DNA from 2 places in the Janthinobacterium sp. 1_2014MBL_MicDiv genome. Region 2 is predicted to be linked to the other one. Evidence: predicted binding sites of a transcription regulator. Region 2 holds the regulator's gene; the other holds the start of a gene.
What was found. Region 2 encodes sigma-54, which starts transcription at its own class of promoters, with help from an activator protein. Its sites were predicted from a motif close to TGGCANGNAANCTGCTTT; they were not measured.
Positions count from the first base shown of each region.

Region 1 (4,682 bases), 490 kb from region 2:
GGGTACCCTGGGCAGCGGTAACCACTTCGTCGAAGTGTGCCTCGACGAGCAGGGAGCCGTGTGGTTCATGCTGCATTCGGGTTCGCGTGGTGTGGGCAATGCCATCGGCACCCATTTCATCGAACTGGCCAAGCAAGATATGCGCACCCATTTCATCAACCTGCCCGACCAGGACCTGGCCTACCTGGCAGAGGGAACGCAGCATTACGACGATTATGTGGAGGCGGTGGGCTGGGCCCAGCGTTTCGCGCGCAATAACCGTGAAGTGATGATGCAGAACTTGATCGCGGCCGTGCGCACGGTCATCCATAAACCGTTCCAGACGCATGTGGAGGCCGTCAATTGCCACCATAACTATGTGCAGAAGGAGCACCACTTCGGCAAGGATGTGCTGGTCACGCGCAAGGGTGCCGTATCGGCCCGCGCGGGGGAACTGGGGATCATTCCCGGGTCCATGGGCGCGAAGAGCTTTATCGTGCGCGGCAAAGGCAACGCGGAGAGCTTCCATAGCTGCAGCCACGGTGCGGGACGCACGATGAGCCGCACGGAAGCGAAGCGGCGCTTCAGCCTCGACGACCAGATCCGCGCTACGCAAGGCGTCGAATGTCGCAAGGATGAGAACGTGATCGACGAGATCCCGATGGCCTACAAGGATATCGATGCGGTGATGCTGGCGCAGCGCGAGCTGGTCGATGTCGTGCATATCCTGAAGCAGGTCGTCTGCGTCAAAGGTTAAACAATAAAGAAAGCAGAGATGATAGAAATAGATGGAGCACAAGGCGAAGGCGGCGGGCAGATTTTGCGCTCGGCGCTGAGCCTGTCCATGATCACGGGCCAGCCATTTCGGTTGATCAATATCCGCGCGGGCCGGGCCAAGCCCGGTTTGCTGCGCCAGCATCTGGTGGCGGTACAGGCTGCAGCCGCCATTTGCGGCGCGCGCATGACACCGGTTGCGCTGGGCGCATCCAGCCTGGAGTTCGTGCCGGGCACCCTGCGTGGCGGCGATTACCGTTTCGCCATCGGCAGCGCCGGTAGTTGCACCCTGGTACTGCAAACCTTGCTGCCGGCGCTGCTGCATGCGGATGCGCCCTCGACTGTGCGCATCAGTGGCGGCACGCATAATCCCATGGCGCCGCCCGTGCATTTCTTGCAGCGCGCGTATGGCCGGGCCATGGCGCAGATGGGCGCCGACATCGATATCGCGCTGGGGCGCTATGGTTTTTATCCGGCCGGCGGCGGCGAAGTGATTGCCACCGTGCAGCCTTGCGCCCGTTTGAAGCCCATTGCATTGCTGCAGCGCGGCGAACGGCAGGCCGGATTTGCGGAAAGCGTGGTGGCGGGCGTGCACGTGAATGTGGCGCAGCGCGAGCTCGAGCGTGTCGCCAGCGGCATGGGCTGGAGCGGCAAGCAGCTGCGCATCGTCGGCTTGCCGGCGGAGCAGGGGCCGGGCAATGTCCTGTTGCTGACACTCGAGCATGAACACGTGACGGAAGTCTTTGCTTCCTTTGGCGAAAAATCGTTGCTGGCGGAATCGGTGGCCAAGCGCCTGTTGAACGAAGTGCGCGCCTATTGCAAGTCGGACGCGGCCGTGGGCGAACACCTGGCCGACCAGCTCTTGCTGCCGATGGCGCTGGCCGGCGGCGGCACGTTTAGCTGCAGCAAGGTGTCGCAGCATGCATTGACGAATGCCGAGGTGATCGCCAGGTTCTTGCCTGTGCGTATCACTTTCGAGCAGCAGGAGCGGGCCAGCATCTGCACGGTTGCCGCCGCCTGACGCGCGCGGTGACACAGGCGCGTGTTGCAGCTGTTCCAAATTGAGACATGGTTCGCCTGCCGCGGGGCGTGCGCGCATGGCATGGCATTTGCTCTTCCTGGTTATTGACCAAAAAAACCAAGGAGACCAGCATGACCTATTCCATTCCTACCCTGCTCGGCGTGGCGGCTGCCGGCGCTGTCGCCCTCACTTCCCTGCTGACCTTGCCCGATGCCTATGCGCATGGCAATGTCACGCCGCAAGGCGTCGACACCACGGGCTTGCCCAAGGTGGGCGACAAGTGGCTGGAGCAGAATCCGTACCGGGGCAACAAGCTGGCCTTGACTGTGGGCACCTCGGCCTACAACCAGAATTGCGCGCGCTGCCACGGCATCGAAGCCATCTCGGGCGGCATCGCGCCGGACTTGCGCCAGCTGGACCGCGATTGTTTCAGCATCAAGAATGAGACAAAGAAACAAGCGTGTTACAAGGAAACGGACAATTATTACCTGGCGACCATACGCCATGGCAAAGTGCGCAACGGCGCCGTGTACATGCCGCCGTTTGAGGGCGTGTTCAACCAGGAAGCCATGTGGGCCATCAAGACCTACCTGGAAACCCGCCGCGAGTCGAACTGATCACGAAGGAATCCCATGCGTTCATTCCAACTCCGGCGCGCGCGCGCGATGATTGCGCTCGCTTGCCTGGCCCTGTGCGCGGCCGCGCCGGTACGCGCCGACTGGCAGAAAGTGCAACAGTCGGGCAGCCTGAAGGTGGCCGTGTATAGCGAATTCGCCCCGTTTTCCGACAAGGGCGCGGGCATCGATATCGACATTGCCGAAGCGCTGGCGAAAAAGCTGGGACTCAAGCTGAGTCTGCTGCCATTTCCCGCCGGCGAAAACCTGAATGACGATTTGCGCAATATGGTGTGGAAGGGGCATTACCTCGGTTACGGTCCAGCCGACGTGATGCTGCACGTGCCGGTCGATAAAAAACTGATGGCCGACAACGACAAGGTCGAGATCTTTGCGCCGTATTACGTGGAAACCGTGCGCCTGGCACGCCGCACGCAAGCCGTGCCGCAGTTCGATGGCGTCGCCTCGCTGGCCGGCAAGCGCATCGGCGTGGAAAAGGTATCGATCGCGGCCATGCTGATGCTGGGCGAAGACGATGGCAAGTACCGCGACGACGTGCGCATCTTCGACACGGCCGCCGAAGCCTTGCAGCAATTGCAGGCGGGGCAGCTCGATGCCGTGCTGGCGAATCGCTCGGAAATCGAGTCCGTGCTGAAAAGCGATCCGGCCTTCGCCGTGAACGAAGTGGCGTTCGCCCGCTTGCCGCGTGCCGGCTGGGCCGTGGGCCTGGCCGTCAGCCGGCAGCAACTGGACGTGGGCAAGCTGCTGCTGGCGGCCATGAACGAGATGGCTGCCAGCGGCGAATTGAAAGCCATTTTCGAGAAACATGGGGTGAAGGAAGCGCGGCCCTGAAGTCTCGCGCTCCAGTTGAAAAGCCCGCGCATCGGACGATGCGCGGGCTTTTTTATCATCAGAACGCCTGAACACTGTTCAGGGCAAGGCGCATTGCCACAGGCAGTACGAACAGTACGACCAGGCAATGCAGCGCTCATGGACTTTTTTTCAGGTGTACTTAAAAAGTGTATTGGGCGCTGACACCCAGCAACCAATTGCGCCCCGGCGCCGCTTCATAGTAGCGCTTGTTGCTATCGCCGACGATGACGGAACCCACGTAGGTCTTGTCAAACAGATTGTTCAGGCGGGCAAATTCCTTGAAGCGCCAGTTGCCCATGCTTTGCTTGGCATTGAACCGCGCATTGAACACCGTGTAGCCGGGCGCCGGTTTTTCGCTGTTGCTGTCTTCCGCATACACCTGGTTGCTGGCGACGCTTTCCAGCGCCGCGCCGAAGCGGTCGAGCGTATCTTTCCAGGCCAGTTCCGCGAACAGATTGGCGCTGGGAACGCCTGGCAAGCGGCTGCCTTCGCTAACGGCGCCGAAGGCCTGGTCATACACGGCATGCAGGCTGGTCAGCGCCACCTTCGTCGTGAAGCCATACGGCAGGCTGGAATCGAGCGACACTTCCATACCTTGGCGTAAGGTTTTGCCGCCATTGCGGTAGCTGGTGCGCCCGCCGCTGGAACTGTCCACTACCAGTTCGTCGTTGGTCTTGATCTGGAACAAGGCCGCGTTCACATGCGTATTGTTGGCGACCCTGGCCTTGACGCCCGCTTCCAGGTTGGTGCTGGTGGCTGGTTTTAAATTGAAATTGAAACCGGCGCCCGTGCCCGAGTAAAACAGTTCGTTCAGGGTGGGCGCCTCGAAGCCGCGCGCGGCGCTGGCGTACACGTTGACGTTCGGCGTCAGCTTGTAGAGCAGGCCCAGCACTGGCGTCGTATGGCTGAAGTCCAGGCTGCCGCTATCGTTGCCATTGCTGAGGAAATGGTCGTTGACCGAAACTTTCATTTTGCTATAGCGCAAACCTGCGCTGAGCAGCCATGGACCGCTTTGCCATTCCGTCTGGATATACGGATCGAGGCTGGAGACGACATCCTGCTCGTCGCGGCGCAGCTTGCCCTTCACGCCAAACGTGTTGCCGATGAAATTTTCATAGCCGGTGCGGTCATCGCTGGAGCGGCCATAGTCGATGCCGATGGTGGTGCTCAGTTTGCCACCGGCCAGCTGGTTCACATGCAGCCAGTTGGTGTCGATGCCGTAGAACTGGCGCTGGAAGTCGACCACGCCGCCTGAGTGGCTCGCTGGCGCCTGAAAACCCTTGGTAAATGCCTGGTATTGGATCACGTCGCGGTTGCCGCCATACACCATCACATGCAGACGGTCGTCGCCGAACGACTGTTCGTAGGTGGCGCCGATCTGTTGGTGGTCGATGCTCTTGCGCGTGTTGTAGCGCTCGGCC
Region 1 covers NZ_CP011319.1:5,166,532-5,171,213, reverse strand. Annotated here, with positions in the region: gene YQ44_RS22265 (RtcB family protein) at 1-736, shown strand, start outside; gene rtcA (RNA 3'-terminal phosphate cyclase) at 755-1,774, shown strand; gene pedF (cytochrome c-550 PedF) at 1,906-2,391, shown strand; gene YQ44_RS22250 (substrate-binding periplasmic protein) at 2,407-3,240, shown strand; gene YQ44_RS22245 (TonB-dependent receptor family protein) at 3,401-4,682, opposite strand, start outside.
Region 1: a site for sigma-54 is predicted at 1,852-1,869, ahead of pedF (cytochrome c-550 PedF). Genes of this name have one in related genera too.

Region 2 (4,682 bases):
CCTTGACCATGAAGGCGGGGCGGGCCCTGATCACGGAAGACCCGCAAGGCTACCAGTTCATCACCTTCTGGGCCGATCCGGGCAAGCTGGCCACCTTCCGCCAGAAGCGCGATGGCGCGGGCGACCTGTGGGTCGAAGGCGAAGCGGAGCGCGTGGAATACGATAACAAGACGGAAGTGGTGAAACTGTTTTCCAAGGCCAAGCTGACGCGCCTGGAAGGCACGAAAATCACCGATGTGGCCAATGGCGCCTTCATTTCATATGACAGCCGCAACGAAGTGTTCAAGATGGAAAACAGTGACAGCGGCACCAGCGCCCCGGGCGCCGGTAGCGTGCGCATGGTGATCCAGCCGAAGACCAAGGCACCCGCGGCGGAGAAAGCGCCGGCGGCGCCCGCGCCAGGAAAGAAATAATGGAAAATACACGTTGCGGCAGTACCCTGATCGTCCGCGGGCTGCAAAAGACCTATGGCAAGCGGCAAGTCGTGCATGATGTTTCGCTGCAAGTCGAATGCGGTGAAGTGGTGGGTCTGCTGGGGCCGAACGGCGCCGGCAAGACCACCTCGTTCTACATGATCGTCGGCCTGGTGCCGTCGGATGGCGGTACCATCGATATCAGCGGCGTGGATATTTCCAGGCTGCCGATCCACCGCCGCGCGCAGATGGGCCTGTCCTATCTGCCGCAGGAAGCGTCCGTTTTCCGCAAGCTGACGGTGGAAGACAATATCCGCGCCGTGCTGGAAATCCAGACCGTCGAAGGCCGTCCGTTGACGAAGGCCGAGATCGAGGAGCGCCTGGATAAATTGCTGGCCGACTTGCAGATTGAAAAGCTGCGCGAGAACCAGGCCCTGTCGCTGTCGGGCGGCGAGCGCCGCCGCGTGGAAATCGCCCGTGCGCTGGCCACGGACCCGCGTTTCGTGCTGCTCGACGAACCGTTCGCCGGCGTCGACCCGATCGCCGTGATCGAAATCCAGCGCATCGTGCGTTTCTTGAAGGAGCGCAATATCGGTGTGCTGATCACCGACCATAATGTACGCGAGACGCTGGGTATCTGCGACCGTGCCTACATCATCAACCAGGGCTCGGTGCTGGCGTCGGGACGCCCCGACGACATCATCGCGAACGAGTCGGTACGCCGGGTCTATCTGGGCGAACACTTCCGCATGTGAGCCAATGAAACAATCATTGCAGCTGCGCACCTCGCAGCACTTGGCACTGACGCCGCAGTTGCAGCAATCGATACGCCTGTTGCAATTGTCTACCCTGGAATTGCACCAGGAGCTAGAGCAGCTGTTGACGGACAATCCCCTGCTCGAGCGTCTCGACGATCCGCTCGACCGCTCGTTGCGCCTGCTGTCCGATGGCGCCTTGAGTTCGACGGCCGCGCCGGCCGAGGCACCGCCCCAGCCACCGAGCCAGGAGGCGCCCGCCGCGCCGGCCGAAGCGGATGGGTTTGACGGCGAGGCGGGCGAGAGTCCGGCCGCCATGGATGGCGGCGACAGCGACTGGAGCGAAGCGAGCCGTGGCAAGGCGCCCGACGACGAAGATGCCCGTCCGCAACTCGAAGCCCATCACTGCACCTTGCGCGAACACCTGATGGAGCAGATGCGCGTGACGGTGCTCGAATTGCGCGACCGCGCGCTGGTCGAGCTGATCATCGACGCCCTCGACGACAATGGCTACCTGGAAGAGTCGCTCGACGACATCCTGGCGCGCCTGCCGGCGGAGCTGGACATCGACGCCGACGAGCTGCGCACGGCACTGGCGCTGCTGCAAAGCTTCGATCCGCCAGGCGTGGGGGCGCGCAACGCCTCCGAATGCCTGGCGCTGCAAATCAAGCGTTTGCCGCATATCGCCCTGGTGACGCGCCGCATGGCCATCGTCATCGTGGAAAAGCACCTGGCCTGGTTTGCCCAGCGCGATTTCAACAAGCTGAAAAAAGCCCTCGATTGCGACGACGAAGACTTGCGCGAGGCGCAGACCGTGATTCGCCTGTGCAATCCGCACCCGGGCGCCGTGTTCGCTTCCGACGTTTCCGACTACGTGGTGCCGGACGTGGTTGTCAAGCGCGCGCGCAATGGCTGGCAGGTGACGCTGAACAATGACGTCATGCCGCGCCTGCGCGTCAATGCCATGTATGCCAACCTGCTCAAGCAGGGCAAGGGCGAAGGCGCCATGGGTGCACAGTTGCAGGAAGCCAAGTGGCTGATCAAGAATATGCGCCAGCGCTTCGACACGATCCTGCGCGTGGCGCAGGCGATAGTAGAAAGACAAAAGAACTTTTTCTCGCATGGGGCCGTTGCCATGCGCCCCCTTGTGCTCCGTGAAATAGCTGATACACTGGGTTTACACGAGAGTACTATCTCGCGGGTAACAACTCAAAAGTACATGCTGACCCCGCACGGCATGTTCGAGTTGAAATATTTCTTTGGTAGCCACGTCGCCACCGAAGCGGGGGGCGAAGCGTCATCGACGGCGATACGGGCATTGATCGTGCAACTGACAGGAGCAGAAGACCCTAAAAATCCTTTATCCGACAGTAAGATTGCGGACATGCTGGGAGAACAAGGCATGGTGATTGCGCGACGTACTGTTGCCAAATACCGGGAAGCGTTGAAAATTCCGCCAGTGAGTCTGCGTAAGTGCTTGTAGTTTTTTCGGTTCCTCTGCGGGCCGGATACGATGGATACCGCACGAACCCGATCATCTTTAGGAGTGTGTATGAATCTCACCATCAGCGGACATCATCTCGAAGTGACACCAGCCATTCGTGAATACGTACAAACGAAGCTGGAGCGCGTGAAACGTCATTTCGATCACGTTATCGATATCGCCGTGATTCTGACCGTGGACAACCTCAAAGAGAAAGAAAAGCGTCAAAAGGCCGAAGTCAACCTGCGTCTGAGTGGCAAGACCGTCTATGTGGAAAGCCTGGCGCAAGACCTGTATGCCGCGATCGATACCCTGATCGACAAGCTGGACCGGCAAGTGATGAAATACAAAAGCAAAGTGCAAGGGCACGGTAAAGAGGCGATCAAGCATCTGCCAGACAACTCAGAGGATGAAGCCGTCGTCGCCGTCTAAGGCCACCCGCTTCTCGCAGTTGTGATCAACTAAGGGCGCACATCTTGCGCCCTTTTTTGCGCCCGTCACCCTTGCGCACGGATCGCCTGGCCGAACGCAAGGTTGCTCCTGCAGGCGCTAGAATGTTGGCACTTTCACTTCTTGCCTGCCTGCCATGAGCGACTTCGTCCACACCTCCATCCGCAACCGCACCGCGCACATCGTGCTCGACCGCCCGAAAGCCTTGAATTCCCTGTCGCTGGAGATGGTGCGCACCATGAGTGCCGCCTTGCTGGCCTGGCGCGACGATCCGCAGGTGGACGCCGTGGTGATACGCTCGAGCAGCGAAAAAGCCCTGTGCGCCGGCGGCGACATCCGCTTCTTTTACGATGCGGGCCGGGCCACGCCGCAGGGTGGCAGTGCATTGCTGGAAGATTTCTTTACAGAAGAATATGCTTTAAATCATTTAATCCATTTCTATCCGAAACCGTATATCGCCGTGATGGATGGCGTGGTGATGGGCGGCGGCATGGGCGTGGCGCAGGCCGGCCCCGGCAACCGCTTGCGCATCGTGACGGGCCGCACGCGCATGGCCATGCCAGAAGTCAATATTGGCCTGTTCCCCGATGTGGGCGGCAGCTATTTCCTGTCGCGCCTGCCTGGCCAGCTGGGTCTGTACCTGGGCTTGACGGGCCTGACCATCGGCGCGGCCGATGCGCTGTATACAGGGCTGGCCGATGTGTATCTGCCGGAGACGGCCATGGAGGCGCTGGCGGCCCTGTTCGAGTCGACGCCCGGTGAAGGCTTGCCGGTGGCCATCAAGGCCCTGGCGGCGCCATTCCAGGCGCAGGCTGGCGTCTCTGTGCTGGCGGCCGCGCGCACGGCGCTGGACCGCCATTTCAGTGCCGCTTCCGTGGCGGCCATCATGGCATCGCTGGCGCAGGATGACAGTGCGTTCGCGGCCAAGGCGCTGGCGGCAATGCGTTTGCGCTCGCCGCTGATGATGTCGGTCACCCTGGAATTACTGCAGCGCGGCGCACACCTGGGCGTGGCCGATTGCCTGCGCATGGAGCGCACGCAGGTGCGCCACAATTTTGCGCATGGCGAGGTGCTCGAAGGCGTGCGCGCGCTGGTGGTCGACAAGGACAATGCACCGCGCTGGCAGCCGGCCAGCCTGGACGAGGTCGATGCGGCCATGGTGGCGCGCTTCTTTGCACCGGTCTGGCCGGCGCAAGCGCATCCGCTTTGCCATCTGAATTAACAGGGCCACATACAAGCGACGCGCGGTCGCCTGGCGTTCTAGTTCTAGCTACGTTCGCGGTGGCGCAGGACGACGCGTTCATTCGGGCTGAAATACTGCGCCAGCCGTTCCGCCATGTACACGGAGCGGTGCTGGCCGCCCGTGCAGCCGAGCGCCACGGTCAGGTAGCTGCGGTTGTCGGATTTGAATGATGGCAGCCATTTCTCGATGAAGGTGCGTATGTCGGCCAGCAGCTCGAGTGCGCTCGGTTGCGCATCGAGGAAGGCGATCACGGGCGCGTCGCGGCCGTCGAGCGGGCGCAAGGCCAGGTCGTAATAGGGATTCGGCAGGGCCCGCACGTCGAAGACGAAATCGGCATC
Region 2 covers NZ_CP011319.1:5,656,318-5,660,999, reverse strand. Annotated here, with positions in the region: gene lptA (lipopolysaccharide transport periplasmic protein LptA) at 1-413, shown strand, start outside; gene lptB (LPS export ABC transporter ATP-binding protein) at 413-1,168, shown strand; gene YQ44_RS24505 (RNA polymerase factor sigma-54) at 1,173-2,651, shown strand; gene hpf (ribosome hibernation-promoting factor, HPF/YfiA family) at 2,721-3,083, shown strand; gene YQ44_RS24495 (enoyl-CoA hydratase/isomerase family protein) at 3,238-4,323, shown strand; gene rapZ (RNase adapter RapZ) at 4,368-4,682, opposite strand, start outside.